Regions from separate parts of the Streptomyces sp. NPDC056738 genome, predicted to be linked through region 3. Evidence: riboswitches for the same ligand, from Rfam matches in the RefSeq annotation. Region 3 holds a riboswitch; each other region holds the start of a gene.

Region 1 (6,054 bases), on a different contig from region 3:
ACAGCCGCTCCTCACCGGCCAGCGGATGACCGGCCGCGACCGCCAGGACCCGTTCCTCCCGCAGCAGGGCGGGCCCGCAGGCCATCCCGTCGAAGGGGAACGAGGCGAGCAGCACGTCGATCGAACCGTCCACGAGACTCGCACGGGAGTTGGAGAGCTGGACCTCCCGCACGTCGACCCGGCAGTCCGGGTGACGCTCACCGAACAGGGCGACCGCTCTGAGAAGCGCGGGCGCCGTCCACTCACCGAGGAAGGCGACCCGCAGCTCTCCGGTGATCCCCCGGCTCGCGTCGGCCGCCCTTCGCACAGCGGCGTCGATCCCGGCGACCAGGGGCGCCAGGTCGTCCGCGAGCTGCCGGCCGATCGGGGTGAGCCGGACGGAACGGCTGGTGCGTTCGAACAGCAGGCCGCCGACCCTGCGCTCCAGCGTCTTGACCACCTGGCTGACCCGCCCGGTCGTGATCAGCAGCCGCTCGGCCGTCCGGCCGAAGTGCAGTTCCTCGGCCAGCGTCAGAAAGGTCTCGATCTCCAGCCGTTCCAGCATGAACCCCCCAGCGTTAAATCTGGCTCAACGGTCGTACAGCGATCATGCCTTGATGGCGTCCGTCCCACGGCGGATCGTAGAAGGCGTCCACCCGGCGGCGGGAGGGAGCCGATCAATCCCCCGGCAGGCGGCACGCACGGCGCCTCCGCACCCGGCTCCGCCCACCGCGTCCACCACACCCATCACACCCTTTCCGAACGGGGACCCCATGACGTCCGCGGACATCACCGCCTATCTGAACGGGCTCGACGGCCCACTGCGCGACATCGGCGAGAGGGCCGGGCGCCTCATCGACTCGGTCCTCCCCGACGGCTCCGGGGCACTGTGGCACGGCCATCCCACCTGGAGCCTCGGGGACAAGCCGGGCCGGACACCGGTCTGCCTGCTCAAGGCCCACACGTCCTACGTCACCTTCGGCCTGTGGCGCGGCCAGGACCTGACCGACCCCTCGGGCCGGCTGGTCGCCGGAGCCCGCCGGATGGCCTCGGTGAAGCTCGGCCGTGCCGACGAGATCGACCCCGACCTGTTCAGCGCGTGGCTTCGCCACGCCGTCGCCCTGGAGACGACATGACCACCCTGCGCGTGAAGGCCTTCGACCACCTCGTCCTCAAGGTCGAGGACATCGAACGGTCCCTGGACTTCTACACCGGACTTCTCGGCCTGGAACCCGTACGCGTCGCCGAATGGCGTCTCGGACAGGCCCCGTTCCCGTCGGTGAGGATCACCGCGGAGACCATCATCGACCTGATCGCCCATGCCCCCGAGGGGTCCAACGTCGACCACATCTGTCTCACCGTGGAACCGCTGGACTGGGACCAGGTCCTCGCGTCGGGATCCTTCACCGTGCTCGAAGGGCCCGTGGAACGCTTCGGCGCACGCGGCACCGCGACCTCGGTCTACGTCCGCGACCCGGACGGCAACACCGTCGAACTGCGCTGGTACCCGCAGGACGTCACGCCGTGACCGGGCCGGGGACCGCGGTCCGGGTGTGCTCCCCGGACCGCGCCCCCGTGGGGTGACTCAGTCGGCCAGCGGCAGGTACACGCGGTTGCCGGCCTCCGCGAACTCCCGGGACTTCTGGAGCATGCCCTCGGAGATCTCCGCGGCGGAGGCACCGCCGGCCGCGTCGGCGCCGAACCGCTCGTTGATGTCCTGGCTGATCTTCATCGAGCAGAACTTCGGCCCGCACATGGAGCAGAAGTGGGCCGTCTTGGCGGGCTCGGCCGGCAGGGTCTGGTCGTGGAACTCCCGCGCCGTGTCCGGGTCGAGAGCCAGGTTGAACTGGTCCTCCCACCGGAACTCGAAGCGGGCGTCGGAGAGCGCGTCATCCCATTCCTGCGCACCTGGGTGCCCCTTGGCGAGGTCGGCTGCGTGGGCGGCGATCTTGTAGGTGATGACGCCGGTCTTGACGTCGTCACGATCGGGCAGGCCCAAGTGCTCCTTGGGCGTGACATAGCAGAGCATGGCCGTGCCCCACCAGGCGATCATCGCGGCACCGATGCCGGAAGTGATGTGGTCGTACGCCGGCGCGACGTCCGTCGTCAGCGGGCCGAGGGTATAGAACGGAGCTTCATCACAGATCTCCTGCTGAAGGTCGATGTTCTCCTTGATCTTGTGCATCGGGACATGTCCCGGGCCTTCGATCATCGTCTGAACCTGAAAACGCTTCGCGACCGCGTTGAGTTCCCCGAGCGTCCTCAACTCGGCGAACTGCGCCGCGTCGTTGGCGTCCGCGATGGAACCCGGCCGCAGCCCGTCGCCGAGCGAGTAGGTGACGTCGTACGCGGCGAGGATCCCGCAGAGCTCCTCGAAGTTCTCGTACAGGAACGACTCCTTGTGGTGCGCGAGGCACCAGGCGGCCATGATCGAGCCGCCGCGCGAGACGATGCCGGTCTTGCGGTTCGCGGTGAGCGGTACGTACGCCAGGCGCACGCCCGCGTGGACCGTCATGTAGTCCACGCCCTGCTCGGCCTGTTCGACGACGGTGTCCTTGTAGATCTCCCAGGTCAGCTCCTCGGCCCGGCCGTCGACCTTCTCCAGCGCCTGATAGAGCGGCACGGTGCCGATGGGGACGGGGGAGTTGCGCAGCACCCATTCACGGGTGGTGTGGATGTTGCGGCCGGTGGACAGGTCCATGACCGTGTCGGCGCCCCAGCGGGTCGCCCAGGTCATCTTCTCCACCTCCTCCTCGATGGAGGACGTCACCGCGGAGTTGCCGATGTTGGCGTTGACCTTCACCAGGAACCGCTTGCCGATGATCATCGGCTCGATCTCCGGATGGTTCACGTTCACGGGCAGCACCGCGCGGCCCGCGGCGATCTCCTCCCGTACGACCTCGGGGTCGACGTTCTCGCGAAGCGCCACGAACTCCATCTCGGGCGTGATCTCCCCACGTCGCGCGTAGGCGAGCTGGGTGACCGGCCGGCCAGGGCGCCCCCGGCGTGGCTGACGCGGCCGGCCGGGGAAGACCGCGTCGAGGTTGCGCAGCCCTCCGCGCGGGGACGTGTGCTTGATCCCGTCGTCCTCGGGACGGACGGGACGGCCCGCGTACTCCTCGGTGTCTCCGCGGGCGATGATCCAGCTCTCACGCAGCGGCGCCAGTCCCCTGCGCACATCGGTGTCGACGGTCGGATCGGTGTACGGGCCGGACGTGTCGTACAGCGTCACGGACTGCCCGTTGGTGAGGTGCACTTGGCGGACCGGCACCCGCAGATCGGGGCGCGTGCCCCCGACGTACGCCTTGTGCCAGCCGATGGACTGCCTGTCCTGGCCGTCCGGAGACGACGGGGAAACCCCGTCCGTCCGTCCGGAGGCAGGCGTGCGTACATCCTTGTCGGTCATCTGACCTACTCCCTACGCCGGCATTACCCGGTAACAGGTTCAGCGGTCGACGCAGCGGCTTCCGATCGCCGATGTTTCATGTGAAACATCGCGAAGACGGAGGTCAGCGTCCTCTCAGCCCGGTGCTCCGAGCTCCCGCGTGTGCAAAGGTGCCTCCACGCTAGCGTCATATTTGGCGCGGTGAACAGAGGGCCCTTGACGTTCTTGCGATGATCGGGCGGTGACGACGACCCGCCAGCACCCGTTCTCCCCGTCCGAGCCACCGCGCCGTCCCGGCTCCGACGGCGGCCACGGACATGGCTCCGGCACCGGCCCCGAGCACCAGCACGAGCAGGGGCACGGGCATGGGCCGGACGGCGATCATCACGGTTCGGGCGACGGCCACGAGCCGGGTTCCCGCGCCGGGCACGGCCGGCCGGTGGGCGCCGGGCACGGGCATTCCCACAGCCACGGTCCCGCAGCCCCGGTCTCCAAGCATCTGCGCAAGGTCATCGCCGCGGTGCTGATCCCCTTCGCGGCGGCGGTCGTGGCGGGTCTCGTGCTCCTGTGGCCCGGCGGCGCCCCGGCCCACGAGCGCACCGGGGTCGGCTTCGACCGGCAGACCCAGCAGGCGACGGTCACGAAGATCGACCAGGTGGACTGCAAGTCCGTGAACGCCTCCTCGGGGGCCTCGACGGGCGACGCCTCCGCCACCGGGGGCTCCCCGGCTCAGGGCCGGGCCGCGGGGGAATGCAAGAAGGCGACCGTCCGGATCGACACCGGGAAGGACAAGGGCCGCACGTTCACCGAGATCGTCCAGCCGGACCAGTCACGGCAGTTGCACCAGGGCGAGAAGGTCGTCGTCGCGTACGAGCCGTCCGCGCCCAAGGACCTCCAGTACTCCGTCACGGACGCCAACCGGAAGCTGCCGCTGACGCTGCTCGCCATCATCTTCGCGGTGGTCGTCGTGGTGATCGGGAGGATGCGCGGCGTCATGGCGCTGGTCGCGCTGGCCATCAGCTTCGTGATCCTGAACTTCTTCATCCTGCCCGCGATCCTGCAGGGCTCGAACCCGCTGCTCGTGGCCGTCGTCGGATCCAGCGCGATCATGCTGATCGCGCTCTACATGTGCCACGGTCTGTCGGCCCGGACGTCCGTGGCGGTGGTCGGCACCCTGCTCTCCCTGGTGCTCATCGGTTTCCTCGGCTCGTTCTTCATCGACTGGGCCGTGCTGACGGGCAACACCGACGACAGCACCGGTCTGATCCACGGCCTGTACCCGTCCATCGACATGAGCGGCCTGCTGCTGGCCGGCGTCATCATCGGTTCGCTCGGCGTCCTGGACGACGTGACGGTGACGCAGACGTCCGCGGTCTGGGAACTGCACGAGGCGAACCCCACGATGGGCCGGCGCGCTCTGTACCGGGCGGGTATCCGTATCGGCCGCGACCACATCGCGTCGGTCGTCAACACGCTCGTCCTGGCCTACGCGGGCGCCGCGCTGCCGCTGCTGCTGCTCTTCTCGATCGCGCAGAGCAGCGTGGACACCGTCGCCAACAGCGAGCTGGTCGCCGAGGAGATCGTGCGGACGCTCGTCGGGTCGATCGGTCTGGTCGCCGCGGTGCCGGTGACGACCGCGCTGGCCGCCCTGGTGGTCGCCGCGGACCGCGAGGGCGGCGCGTCCGTCCCCGCGCAGCCCGCGGCCGACAGGACCCCGGCGCGGAGCGGCAAGGGGCGCCGCCGCAAGCACTGACCCGTCGCACGGAAGCGCTGAAACCATCCTGCACCGGCGGCCCTTGTGAGGAAGCGTTCCTCCGCTCCGGGCCGACGGGGGTCTCAGCCCGCGCTCTGCTCCTCCGTGAGGATGCGGTCGAGCACCGCGTCGAGGGAGGTGTCGAAACCCTCGAGAGAGCGTTCCTGCCCGAGCGGGACGAGGCGGTCCGTCCGGTCGAGGAACGCGACGAGCGGCGCCGTCCCGGACCGGAACAGCGCGTGATCACCGCCGACCTGAAGCCGGATCAGCACCTCTCCGAGGGCCTCCGGGTCGGCCGGAGCGATGTGCACGTCGCCGTCACCACAGGGCCTGCCCACGCCGTCGATGAGCAGTTCCCGTCCGAACGCCCAGGTCACCGGCGCGTCGCCGGGCAAGTGGAAGGTCAACCGCACGGCATACGGATCACAGGTCTCGTATCGCAGTTCGACAGGAATGCGGAAGGACAGCTCCTCGGACACGAGGAAGCTCATCATGACCTCTGCCTGCACCGACTCGCGCATCGCCTACCCCGTCGTTTGCTGTCGACTGGCCAGCAGTCGTCCCACCTGACCCTGCTGGAAATCTTGCTCAACGTGCATGCCTAATTACAAGGAGTGAGTTTTCAGATACTGATAGAGATGGCGAGTGTTCCTAGCAGGCGGCCCACCTCGCTCTGGAGCTTCCGTGCCGTGGGGATCAGCCGGTCGCCCTGGTGGGACGGGAGGGAGAAGGCCACGGCGGCGGCCGAACTGCCCGCGGTGACGGGGATCGCGGCGCAGACCGTGCCCAGCGCGTACTCCTGCCGCTCGATCACCGGTTCCATCCGGCCCGTGCGCTCCAGCCGGCGCAGCAGACGGTCCTCGTCACGCACCGTGTACGGGGTGAGCGCCCGCACCGGGTAGCGGTCGAGGTGGTCACGCCGGGACTTGTCGTCCAA
Region 2 (6,054 bases), on a different contig from region 3:
GGCACCAGGATCCAGCTCGCGCGCAGGTCGAGCGGTGGTTCGTCCAGGGCGATCAGGAACCCGAAGCCCACGGTGACCGCGGAGACGCCGAGCGGCAGCATCAGCAGGGCGTCGAAGCCCCGCATCAGCCGGCCGGCGCGGCGGGTGAGGGCGGCCGCGGCGAGACCGCCGATCAGCACGGCGATGGCGGTGGCGGCGAGCGCGTACTCGAGCGAGTTGCCGACCGCCTCGATCGGGGCGACGAGGAAGACGCCTCCGTCGGCGTCGGCCAGGGCCCGGTAGTAGCCGAGTCCCGGGGCGTCGAGGGAGCGCTGGACGAGGACCGCGAGCGGCAGCACGAGCAGCACCGCGATGCTCACGAGCACGCCCGCGAGGAGCGCCCACTGTCCGCCGCCGCGGGGCCGGCGCGCGGTGGTGTCCGGGGCCACCAGCCGCAGGGCGGTCTCGCGTCGGCGTACGGTCGCCGCGTGCACGGCGAGGATCGCGCCGACGGCGGCGAACTGGACGATCGTCAGCACGGCCGCCGTCGTGAGGTCGAAGATCTCGGAGGTCTGCCGGTAGATCTCGACCTCCAGGGTCGAGAAGGTCGGGCCGCCGAGGATCTGCACCACCCCGAACGAGGTGAAGGTGAAGAGGAAGACCATGAGGGCGGCGGCGGCCACGGCGGGCCCGAGCGCCGGCAGCGTCACCTTGCGCCAGGCCGCCAGGCGCGAGGCGCCGAGCATGCGCGCGGCCTCCTCCTGGCGCGGGTCGAGCTGCGACCAGAGCCCGCCGACGGTCCGTACGACCACGGCGTAGTTGAAGAAGACGTGCGCGAGCAGAATCGCCCACACGGTGGTGTCCAGGCGTACGCCCCACAGGTCGTCGAGCAGTCCGCCCCGGCCGACCAGCGCGAGGAACGCCGTGCCGACGACCACGGTCGGCAGCACGAAGGGCACCGTCACCACGGCCCGGAGGATCTGTTTGCCGCGGAAGTCGAAGCGCGCGAAGACGTACGCGCCGGGGAGCGCGACCAGCAGCGTGAGCGCCGTCGAGGCGAGCGCCTGCCAGGTGGTGAACCACAGCACGTGCCGGATGTCGGAGCGGGTCGCGACGTCCCAGACGCGGCCCAGTTGCCAGCCGCCGTCCCCGTGGAGCCCGCGCGAGACGATCGCGGCGACGGGATAGGCGAAGAAGACCGCGAAGAACGCGACGGGCAGCGCCATCAGGGCGAACCGCACCGCGTTCTGTCCGCGGGCCCGGCGCGGAGCCCGGTCGGCACGGTCCCGCCCACCGGGCCCGGCCGGTCCGGTGGTCCTCTCGGGACCGCCGGCCTTCACCGTCCCGTCGGCGGCTACTTCAGTACGAGCGAGGTCCACGACTTGACCCACTGGTCGCGGTCGGCGGCGATCTTCGCGGGCGCCAGGATCTCGGGATCCTTGGCCTGCGGACCGTACTGCGTGAACTCGGCCGGCACCCGCGCGCCCTCACGGACCGGGTAGACGAACATGTTGAGCGGCATGTCCTCCTGGAACTCCTTGGTGAGCAGGAAGTCCAGGAGCGCCTTGCCGCCCTTGGTGTTCTTGGCGTTGCTGAGCAGGCCCGCGTACTCGACCTGCCGGAAGCAGGTGCCGTCCGCGACGCCGGTCGGGGCCGTGGCGGGCTTCGGGTCGCCGTAGATGACCTCGGCGGGCGGCGAGGAGGCGTACGAGACGACGAGGGGCCGGTCGGCCTTGGCCTTCTTGCCGCCCGCGGACCCCGAGAACTCCTCGTTGTACGCCTGCTCCCAGCCGTCCACGACCTTCACGCCGTTGGCCTTGAGCTTCTTCCAGTAGCCCTGCCAGTTCTCGTCGCCGTAGTGCGCGGCGGACCCGAGCAGGAAGCCGAGGCCGGGCGAGGAGGTGGCGGCGTTCTCGGTGACCAGGAGGTTCTTGTACGCGGGCTTGGCCAGGTCGTCGAAGGACCGCGGCGGCGCCAGCTTGTGCTTGCTGAACCAGGCCTTGTCGTAGTTGACGCAGATGTCGCCCGTGTCGATGGGCGTGACCCGGTGCTTGTCCTGGTCGGTCCGGTACTGCGGCAGGACCTGGTCCGCGCCCTTGGCCTCGTACGACTGGAAGAGCCCGTTGTCGAGCGCGCGGGAGAGCAGGGTGTTGTCGACGCCGAAGAAGACGTCGCCCTGGGGGTTGTCCTTGGTCAGGATGGCCTTGTTCACGGCCTGTCCGGCGTCGCCGTCCTTGAGGACGCGGACCTTGTAGCCGGACCGCTTCTCGAAGTCGGCCAGGACGTTCTTCGACACGAGCCACGAGTCGTGGCTGACGAGCGTGATCGTCTTCGAGTCGCCCGAGCCGGCGCTGTCGGACGAGCCGCACGCGGACAGGACGGGCAGCGCGACGAGACCGAGCCCGACGGCCGTGACCGCGAGCCGCCTGCCGCCGCTGGTGTTGGTGATCACTGATTCCTCCTGGGTGACCAGGAAGAGACGCGGCCCTGCCCGGGACCTCTGACGGTTCCCGGGCAGGGCGCAACAGCTTGAGTAAGTGACCGAACTTCCTACCCAGAATGACCTGGGCAAGGTTCAGAGGGTCTGCGGTCTGTCCCGCACTCTCAGCGCTGTGGCGCTCCCCTGTCGGAATATGAAGATGTCGGACGGTGATGTGCCGGGCCGGACTCGTCGACTCGTGGAGCCTTCGGCTCGCGAAGCGGACGAGACGGACCGACTCGGTTCAGACTACCGCTCGGTCGCGGCGAGCTGACCACACGCTCCGTCGATCTCCTGGCCACGGGTGTCCCGGACGGTGACCGTGACGCCGTGGGCGGCGATCGCCTCGACGAACGCCTTCTCGTCCTCGGGCCGCGACGCGGTCCACTTCGAGCCCGGGGTCGGGTTCAGCGGGATGAGGTTGACGTGCACGGGCTTGCCCTTGAGCATCCGGCCGAGCCGGTCGCCCCGCCAGGCCTGGTCGTTGATGTCGCGGATCAGCGCGTACTCGATGGACAGACGGCGCCCGGACCGGTCCGCGTATCCCCAGCCGGCGTCCAGGACCTCGCGCACCTTCCACCGTGTGTTCACGGGGACGAGGGTGTCGCGCAGTTCGTCGTCCGGGGCGTGCAGGGAGATCGCGAGCCGGCACTTGAAGCCCTCGTCCGAGAACCGGTTGATCGCGGGAACCAGGCCGACCGTCGAGACGGTGATGCCGCGCTGCGACAGCCCCAGCCCGTCCGGCTCCGGGTCGGTGAGGGCACGGATCGCGCCGACCACCCGCTTGTAGTTGGCGAGCGGCTCGCCCATCCCCATGAAGACGATGTTGCTCAGCCGCGCCGGACCCCCGGGGATCTCGCCGTCACGCAGCGCCCGCATCCCGTCGACGATCTGGTGCACGATCTCGCCGGTCGACAGGTTCCGGTCGAGGCCGGCCTGTCCGGTGGCGCAGAACGGGCAGTTCATCCCGCAGCCGGCCTGCGAGCTGATGCACATGGTCACCCGGTCCGGGTAGCGCATGAGCACGGACTCGACGAGCGTGCCGTCGAAGAGGCGCCACAGGGTCTTGCGGGTGGTGTCCTGGTCGGTCGACAGGTGCCGCACGACCGACATCAGCTCGGGAAGCAGCGCCTCCTGGAGCTTGCCGCGCGAGGCGGCCGGGATGTCCGTCCACTCGGCGGGGTCGTGCGCGTACCGGGCGAAGTAGTGCTGCGAGAGCTGCTTGGCACGAAACGGCTTCTCACCGATCGCGGCAACCGCCTCTTTGCGCTCGGCGGGCGTGAGATCGGCAAGGTGCCGCGGCGGCTTCTTGGCTCCGCGCGGCGCGACAAAGGTGAGTTCTCCGGGCTTCGGCATAACCCTTCCAGTGTCGCAGATCAATACCACCGGCCCGGGCCAGAGCGGGGTGGGGGCGGTCACCTGCGGGCGCCGTCCGTCGGCGTCGGTCGACCTGGGACGGCCCGGAGACGGCCCAAAACTCGGCGGGCCCCGGTCGGCCATCCCCCGGCAGCGGCACCACCACCCATCACTCCAGTTGCACGGGAGCGACGGGGAGCTGTTCCCTGTACGGCCAGGTGAAGGTGCGGTCGGGTTCGAGGTGGGCGTCTCCCCAGTGGATGGCGTGGATGCCGTTTTCGGCGTCGGCCGTGAAGAACACGCAGACCAACCTGGTGGAGGCTCCCAGCTCCTCGAAGGCCTCGTGCAGCCCCAGGTACTCCTCGGTCGCCAGGTCCTCATCGACATCGAACAGCGTTTCCGGAGGCTGTGGCCCGTGGGCCCGTAACAGCCGGTGCCGAGTCGGCGACGCGTTGGCAGGCAGCCGGGCTCGGTCCAGGGGCCTCGGCCGGTCCGCGTACCGGAAGGGGAAGAGTGCGTGATCGTTGATCACCGCATACTCATACCCGCGCACATCGCGAACGGCTTCCTCCAGCTCGCGTGCCGTCTCCGCCAGGTTCTCGCGCACCAGGCCCGCAAGGGCGACACCGTACGGACTCCGCTTCTTCAGTCCCGCGGCGAGGTGCGCGGCATGGGCCTTCGCATGTGCCTCTGCCAGCCGCACCGGGATCGCGGCGGCCAGGGCGCCGGCACGCCTCCCGAACCGCTCGACGGCCCAGGCCGACGGCCCTACCGGATAGCCACCCAACACCGACATGCAGTGCCCCCTCCCCCAGGTCCCCGCCTCTGAACTGTGTGACACGCACCCGAAGGACCCACAAGGGGGCGATCCGGCCAGTCCGCGACCGAGCATCGCTCTGACCTGATGCCGAGCTCTCGACGCCTGTCGACGTTGGTCACCATCGAGCGCCCTCGCTTTGCTTCGTGAGTACGCGTACTCATGCGCGGCGCCCCTCAGGGTCAGCATGCTGGGGTGCGCGCGATCGGCGGACTGGCATCTGCGAACAGATCGGGGTGGGCGTGGAACGCGGGAGTGCGCCGTATGTTGGCGCGCAGGTGATGGTCGGCGTGTTGCTGCTCGCCTGCGACCTGGTGGTCATTACCGGCCTGTGGTTCGGTTACGGGCTCGCGGGATGGACCGACGACGGCAGCATCGCGCCCGAGGCGCAGATGTTCGCACGGCGAGCAATGTGGTGCTTGGCCGGTGGCGCCGTGGTCACGGGCGTTGGCCTTCTGGCCCTGCGATGGCGCATTCCCGGCGCGGTGCAGCTCATCACCCTGGGGATCGGAGCACTCAAGTTCCAGGCCCTGGCCGCCCCTCACTAGCGCTGGGCCCAATTCTTCAAGCCGGCGAGCACCGGGCGGAACGACCACCACCTGGTCCGGGCCCGGAGACGCCGCCTGATCGGTCGGTGCGGAAGACGGGATAGGCGACGTCGACAGACCTGCGCGCACCCTGCCACACCGATCCCAATCGCACTCGGAGGCCCCTCGCTGCGAACTGCGGGTACGACGGTCAGTGAGGTCTGCTTGGCTGGTCCCGCGATCGCGTGTGGGTGCTGACGGCTGACTCGGGTCGCGACGGTGGCTGTACCTCGCTGCACTACGGCACGAAGGGCTCTGCTTGGATCGGCCCATGATTTCTGTCGGCACCCCGGACGAGACGCAAGAGAAGGCGCAGCTTGCGGTCTGGTTCGGCGGGGCGTCCTTGGCGTTGTGGTTCTGCTGTCCGTTCTGGATACTGGTCAGCTTCGTCGCGCTGCCGCTGGCGCTCGTCGGCCTGGTGCGGGCCTTCGTCGAGTACCGCGCATCAAAGTCGGGGCGAGCGAACGGGACGCGAGCTGTCGTGGGCGGCGTGTTGTCCCTCTTGGGGGCAACAGCCGCGGTCGCTTACATGATCTTCCTGGCCACCCATCCTGATCTTCCCGTCCAGGGGTAGCCGCCTCATCAGTGACCTGCTCGATGCGGGTCAGGCGGACGAATGGGCCCACCGTTCAGGAGCGAGGTTGGGCGACCGCGTGCATGACCTGCGGATTCCCCAGACCCGAATGGCTGTTCCGTCAGCGGGCTTCCAACTCTTCGGCCCGTCGCACGAGTTCCGCCGCGATGGCATCCCCATCAGGCCCGTGCAGCCACAGATTCTCCGCGGCCTCCCGCAGAAGAGCCGACTCGTCCGGCCTCTGCAACAACAGAAGGCGATA
Region 3 (6,054 bases):
GCCCGGCTCGCCACGGACCCCGTGCCCGGCGTCCGTGGTGACCTCGCCGAGAACCCCGCGATCGGCGAGGACGTCATCCGCGTACTGGCGCGGGACGGCGACGTATCGGTACGCCGGGGCCTCGCGCGGCATCCCCGCGTCCCGTTCGACGTGCTCACCGAACTGGCCCGGACCGCCAAGGTCGGGGCCACGCTCGCTCCCCGTGTCGCCGCCGCGACGCCCGCCGAGCTCGCGGACCTGGCCCGGTCGCCGGACCCGGCGGCCCGCATGCTCGCGGCCCAACACCGTGACCTGCCGCCCGGGATACGCGACGCGCTGGCAAGTGACGCCGACGCGAAGGTGGTCAAGGCCGTCGCGCCACACCCCGGCCTCTCCGAAGGACAGTTGAGGGCGATGGCCGACCGGCACGGAGTCCGGGTGCTCGCCAGGGTGGCGGCCAACCCCGGTGCGAGTCCGGGTCTGTTGGAACACCTGACCCGTCAGGCGCCACCGGTGCCGAAGGCCCTCCGGGAGGTCGCCCGGCACCCGAACGCGCCGGTCGAAGCCCTGCTCTCCTGCCTCGCGGACGACCGGGCGAGGCCCGTGGCCGCCGCGCACCCGGCCCTGCCGCCGGCGGTGATCGTGGACCTGCTCGCCGACCCCGACCGGCAGGTGGCGGAAGCGGCGGCAGCCAACCCGTCCCTGCCGCCCGCCGTGATGGCGCGACTCGTGACCGCGGCCGACGAGACCCGCGCGAGCGCCGGTCGAGACGTCCGGCGGTCATGACGGGCGGGGCCGGACCTCCGTCACGACGGGGCGGGGCGGTCCATCCGTCACGACCGGGCGGGCCGTGCGTCCGTCGCAACGGATGCACGGCCCGCCCCGCGCTCAGTCATCTCCCGACCGGATTCACAGCATCTCGGTCTCGCCGCGGGACGCCTCGCCCCACAGCGTGTGGAAGCTGCCCTGACGGTCGGTGCGCCGGTAGGTGTGGGCACCGAAGAAGTCGCGCTGGCCCTGGGTGAGGGCGGCCGGCAGGCGGTCGGCGCGCAGCGTGTCGTAGTAGGACAGCGCCGCCGAGAACGCGGGCACCGGGACGCCCCTGCGGGTGGCGATGGAGACGACCTCGCGCCACGGGACCTGGGCGTCCTTGATCTCGGTGGCGAACCCCGCGTCGGACAGCAGGCTCACCAGGCCCGGGTCGACGGCGTACGCGGCGCGGATGCGGTCGAGGAACGCCGCGCGGATGATGCAGCCGCCGCGCCAGATCTTCGCCACCTCACCGAGGTCGATGTCCCAGCCGTACTCGGCGGCGGCGTCCAGGATCATCTTCCAGCCCTGGTCGTAGGCGATCAGCTTCGAGGCGTACAGGGCGTGTTCGACCTGGCTGGTGAAGCGCTCGGCCTCGGTCCCGGACAGGTCCCAGTGGGTGCCGCCGGGCAGACCGCGGTAGGCGGAGCGCAGCGCGTCCTGGCTGGAGGCGGCGCGGGCGAAGGTGGCCTGCGCGATGGCGGTGACCGGGGAGCCGAGGTCCAGGGCGGTCTGCACGGTCCAGCGGCCGGTGCCCTTCTGCCCCGCGGCGTCCACCACGATGTCGACGAAGGGCTCCCCGGTGGCGGCGTCCGTGTGCGCGAGCACCTCGGCGGTGATCTCGATGAGGTACGAGTCGAGGCGGCCCTTGTTCCAGCGCCGGAAGATCTCCGCTATCTGCGGCGGCGTGTAGCCCCCGACGCGGCGGAGCAGGTCGTAGGCCTCGCCGATCAACTGCATGTCGGCGTACTCGATGCCGTTGTGCACCATCTTGACGAAGTGACCGGCGCCGTCGGTGCCGATGTGCGTGGCACAGGGCTCGCCGTCCACCTTGGCGCTGATCGACTCGAACATCGGGCCCAGCGAGGCGTACGACTCGGGGGAGCCGCCGGGCATGATGCTCGGCCCGTTGAGGGCGCCCTCCTCGCCGCCGGACACGCCCGCGCCGACGAAGTGGATGCCGCGCTCGCGCAGCGACTGCTCACGCCGGCGGGTGTCGGAGAAGTGGGCGTTGCCCCCGTCGATGATCATGTCGCCGGTCTCGAGCAGCGGCGCGAACTCCTCGATGACGGCGTCGGTGGCCGCACCCGCCTGCACCATGATCATGAGGCGGCGCGGGCGCTCCAGCGCCGCCACGAAGTCCTCGGCCGACTCGGCCGCGACGAAGGCGCCCTCGTGTCCGAACTCCTCGACCAGTGCCTTGGTGCGCGCGGGTGTGCGGTTGTGGACGGCGACGGTGTAGCCGTTCCGGGCGAAGTTGCGGGCCAGATTGCGGCCCATCACGGCGAGCCCTGTGACGCCGATCTGTGCGGTCGCCTTCATGGTGTGCTCCTTGGATCCGGATCTGCCTGTCCGCGTACCTGACGGGCGAGCAGACGACTGTCGCTGTGCCGATCAGTACGCCGCCAGGAGCCCAGGTGTTCACCTTTCGGCACAGGAGCTGTGGGGGGACGGCGGAACGGGTGCCGGCCGCCGGGCGCCGGGGCGCGCCGAGGTCAGCCGTCCCGGCGCAGCCGCCATCCGTGGTCCACCGGTCCGATGCCGGCGCCGAGCGCGAAACCGGCCTCGATCGCGGCGGTCACGTAGGCCTTGGCCCGCCGTACCGCCTCCGGCACGTCGAGGCCCTCGGCCAGTCCCACCGCGACGGCCGAGGCGAGCGTGCAGCCCGTGCCGTGCGTGTGCCGGTTGTCGTGGCGGGGCGCGCGCAGCCAGTGCTCGGCGGTTCCGTCGGTGAGCAGGTCGACGGCCTGGCCCGGCAGATGACCGCCCTTCACCAGCACCCAGCGGGGACCGAACGCGAGCAGCAGGTCGGCGGCCCGGCGCATGTCCGGCTCGCCGTCCACCTTCACGCCGGTGAGCTGGGCGACCTCGTCGAGATTCGGGGTGGCCACGGTCGCGCGCGGCAGCAGCCGGGTCCGTACGGCGTCCAGGGCGTCGTCGGCCAGCAGCCGGTCACCGTGCTTGGAGACGCTCACCGGGTCCACGACGACCGGGGCGCCCACGTCGGTCAGCAACTCGGCGACGGTGGTGACGAGTTCGGGCGAGGAGAGCATCCCCGTCTTCACCGCCTGGACGCCGATGTCGTCGACGACGCTGCGGTACTGGGCCCGTACCGCTTCCTCGGACAGTTCCCAGGCCCCCTGCACGCCCACGGAGTTCTGCGCGGTCACCGCGGTGAGCACGCTCATCCCGTGGGCGCCCAGCGCGAGCATGGTCTTGAGGTCGGCCTGGATTCCGGCGCCTCCGCCGGAGTCGGATCCGGCGATCGTCAGGACGCGGGGAGGGGTGGTCATGGGGTGTTCCTCTCGGAAACGGCTTCGGGCACGGGGGCCCTGACCGGCTGAGCGACGGGCGGCCCTCAGACGCGGCGGCGCAGCCGCAGCGGGGCGTAGAGGGCGAGGGCGACGAGGAACGCCACGTAGTAGGAGAGATCGGCGCCGTGCAGTGCGTCGGCCACCGGACCGACGTACAGGCTCGTGTCCATGAACGGCACGGCCGCGCCGAACGCCGCGACGAAGGCCACCAGCGAGGGCCACGCCGGGCGCGGACGGGAGAGCTCGGCGGCGACGTCCACCGGGGCGCCTCCGCGCTCCCGCTTCCGGGCGATCCAGTCGACGACGACGATCGCGACGAACCCGGGAATCCAACAGCCCACGAACAGCAGCACGTTCTGGAAACGCGCCGTCGTGTCGGCGGCGTGCATCCACAGCACCAGCGGGAAGCCGAGCGCCGCGGCCAGGGCCGCCGCGACCGGTCGCGGGATCCGCACCCCCAGGGTCTGGAGGGCCAGCGAACCGCTGTAGTCGTTCATCGCGTTGCTGCACACGGCGGCCAGCGCCACGGCCAGCAGCCCGAACGCGCCCGCGGCACCGCCGCCCAGCAGCACGTCCACGCCCGCCGCCGTCTGGTCGGTCAGCACCGAGGCACCCCACAGTCCGAGGACCTGCACGGCGACGAAGGAGGCGACGAGTCCGAGCAGGGTGCACCAGAACATGCGCGGGCGGGACGTCGTCCGCGGCAGATAGCGGCTGAAGTCACCGGCGTACGGCGCCCAGGACAGCGACAGGCTCAGCGCGATGGTGCTGGTGAGGACGAACGCGCCGGCACGGTCGGCGCCGGTGGCGGACCCGGTCGTCGCGGGGTGGACCCCGTCGAGCATCCGCCAGGCGATCACCGCGAAGGCCACGGCGAGCACGAACGTCATGACGATCTGGAGGCGGTGGATCGCCTCGTAGCCGAGGACACCGAGCGCCCCCTGCGCGGCCATCATGACCAGGACGCCGAGCCAGAACGGCCAGCCGCACAGCCGTGCCAGCGCGTCCCCGCCGAACAGGCCGATCAGCGCGTCCCAGGCGACCGAGGACAGCCACTGGAGCGTGCCGGGAAGCACCACGGACGGGCCGAACGCCAGCCGTGCGAGGGGGAGTTGGCCCGTACCCGTGAGGCCGCCCCAGGTGCTGAGGTAGGCGGTGGGCAGCGCGCCGAGCACGGTCCCGAGGACGACCGCGGCGAGCGCGGTGGTGAAGTCGAGGCCGAGCGCGATCCCGATCGTGCCGGTGAACACGCCCGTCATCGTCAGGTTCGGCGCGAACCAGACGGTGAAGAGGCGTCCCGCCCCGCCGTACCGGTTGCTCTCGGGGACCGGTTCGATGCCGTGGCCCTCCACGCGGAGGTCGCCGGGTGCGGCCGGCATCCGTCCGTCGAAGACGGCAGGCCGGCTGTCGGCGGGCAGCCCGCCGGGAACATGCGCCAATGGCATGAAGACATCCCTCCGCCAGTATGAACTGGTTCAGGTTCGACGGGTGTGATCTCAGCCCTCGGACGGGGCACCCCGTGTCCGGTACGACGGACACCCTAACCGTTCCCCGCGACGCGGCGGCAGGGGGTCCTCACTCGCCCGGACCGGCGTACGCCCGCGCGTGCTCCGGTTCATTCGAACGGCGCGGGCGGGCCCGTTCACAGCGCGGCGCGTGCCGCCCCTCGGTAGTGTCGGAAGTGATCGCCGCTCGCTCTGCGCTCCCGGGTTCCGGGCCCCGGTGGCAGGGCCGAAGGAGGCAGGGTGCCGTGACCGTGATCTCCCTGAAGTCCGCGCAGGTGCGGGAAGGTCTCGTCCTCCCGTACGCCGAGGCCGGCTACCCCAGTGGTACGCCGGTCGTGTTCGTGCACGGTCTGGCCGACTCCTGGTGGTCCTTCGAACCCCTCCTCAGGCGCCTTCCGGCGTCCCTGCACGGATACGCGCCCACACAGCGCGGGCACGGCGACGCCGGCCGGCCACCGGAGGGCTACACCCCCGACGACTTCGCCGCGGACCTGGTGGCCTTCCTGGACGCGGTCGACATCCCCCGGGCCGTCCTGGTCGGGGCGTCCAGCGGCGGTGTACCGGCCCGGATCGTCGCCGGCAGCCACCCCGACCGCATCGCGGGTCTGGTGCTGCTCGGTGTCCCCGGCACCCTCGCGGACAAGCCGGCGGTGACCGGCCTGGTGGCGGCCATGGAGGACCTGGCCGATCCGGTGCCCCGCGCCTTCGTCGAGGACTTCCTGGCCGACACGGTGGCCCGACCGATCGCCCGGGGGTTCGTCGAGACCATGGTCGAGGAGAACCTGAAGCTTCCCGCGCACGTCTGGAAGGACACCGCCCGCGGGCTCCTCGACGCCGATCTCCGCGCGACCCTCGGCGGCATCCTCGTGCCCACACTCGTCATCTGGGGTGAACAGGACGAATTCCTGCCGCGCGAGGACCAGCAGACCATCCTGGACGCCGTCCACGGCGCCGACTTCCTCGCCTACCCGGAGACCGGGCACTCCGTGCACTGGGAACAGCCCGAGCGCGTGGTCGCCGACCTCACCGCCTTCGTCTCGCGGATCGAGCACCCCGGCACCCGAACCGGCGGCGGCTGACCGCACCCTGCGGGTGCGCGGGACTCGCCGGGTGCCGCGAGGGAACCCGTCCGGTCCGGGCCGCGCTCCCTGACGTGATCCGTACCGTCGTCACCCCGCCGACAGGTCTTTGCATGGCATGCTCATGCTCCCCACAGGAAGGGATCA

The links. Region 3 has a riboswitch for thiamine pyrophosphate ahead of ACFRIC_RS35670 (purine-cytosine permease family protein). Riboswitches for the same ligand answer to the same signal wherever they lie in the genome.
Region 1: it holds a riboswitch for thiamine pyrophosphate, as region 3 does, so the genes downstream of both, thiC (phosphomethylpyrimidine synthase ThiC) here and ACFRIC_RS35670 (purine-cytosine permease family protein) in region 3, are expected to answer to the same signal.
Region 2: it holds a riboswitch for thiamine pyrophosphate, as region 3 does, so the genes downstream of both, ACFRIC_RS27285 (thiamine ABC transporter substrate binding subunit) here and ACFRIC_RS35670 (purine-cytosine permease family protein) in region 3, are expected to answer to the same signal.

Annotation. Positions count from the first base shown of each region.
Region 1 covers NZ_JBHTZF010000004.1:192,713-198,766, forward strand. The annotation lists gene ACFRIC_RS11940 (LysR family transcriptional regulator) at 1-544, opposite strand, end outside; gene ACFRIC_RS11945 (DUF1801 domain-containing protein) at 753-1,115, shown strand; gene ACFRIC_RS11950 (VOC family protein) at 1,112-1,507, shown strand; gene thiC (phosphomethylpyrimidine synthase ThiC) at 1,565-3,385, opposite strand; TPP riboswitch at 3,378-3,534, opposite strand; gene ACFRIC_RS11960 (YibE/F family protein) at 3,606-5,117, shown strand; gene ACFRIC_RS11965 (SsgA family sporulation/cell division regulator) at 5,201-5,638, opposite strand; gene ACFRIC_RS11970 (IclR family transcriptional regulator) at 5,740-6,054, opposite strand, start outside.
Region 2 covers NZ_JBHTZF010000011.1:112,063-118,116, forward strand. The annotation lists gene ACFRIC_RS27280 (ABC transporter permease) at 1-1,358, opposite strand, end outside; gene ACFRIC_RS27285 (thiamine ABC transporter substrate binding subunit) at 1,334-2,431, opposite strand; TPP riboswitch at 2,509-2,614, opposite strand; gene rlmN (23S rRNA (adenine(2503)-C(2))-methyltransferase RlmN) at 2,708-3,814, opposite strand; gene ACFRIC_RS27295 (hypothetical protein) at 3,984-4,610, opposite strand; gene ACFRIC_RS27300 (hypothetical protein) at 4,922-5,179, shown strand; gene ACFRIC_RS27305 (hypothetical protein) at 5,490-5,792, shown strand; gene ACFRIC_RS27310 (hypothetical protein) at 5,914-6,054, opposite strand, start outside.
Region 3 covers NZ_JBHTZF010000018.1:58,559-64,612, forward strand. The annotation lists gene ACFRIC_RS35655 (hypothetical protein) at 1-765, shown strand, start outside; gene gndA (NADP-dependent phosphogluconate dehydrogenase) at 889-2,331, opposite strand; gene thiD (bifunctional hydroxymethylpyrimidine kinase/phosphomethylpyrimidine kinase) at 2,505-3,302, opposite strand; gene ACFRIC_RS35670 (purine-cytosine permease family protein) at 3,368-4,768, opposite strand; TPP riboswitch at 4,759-4,853, opposite strand; gene ACFRIC_RS35675 (alpha/beta fold hydrolase) at 5,074-5,907, shown strand.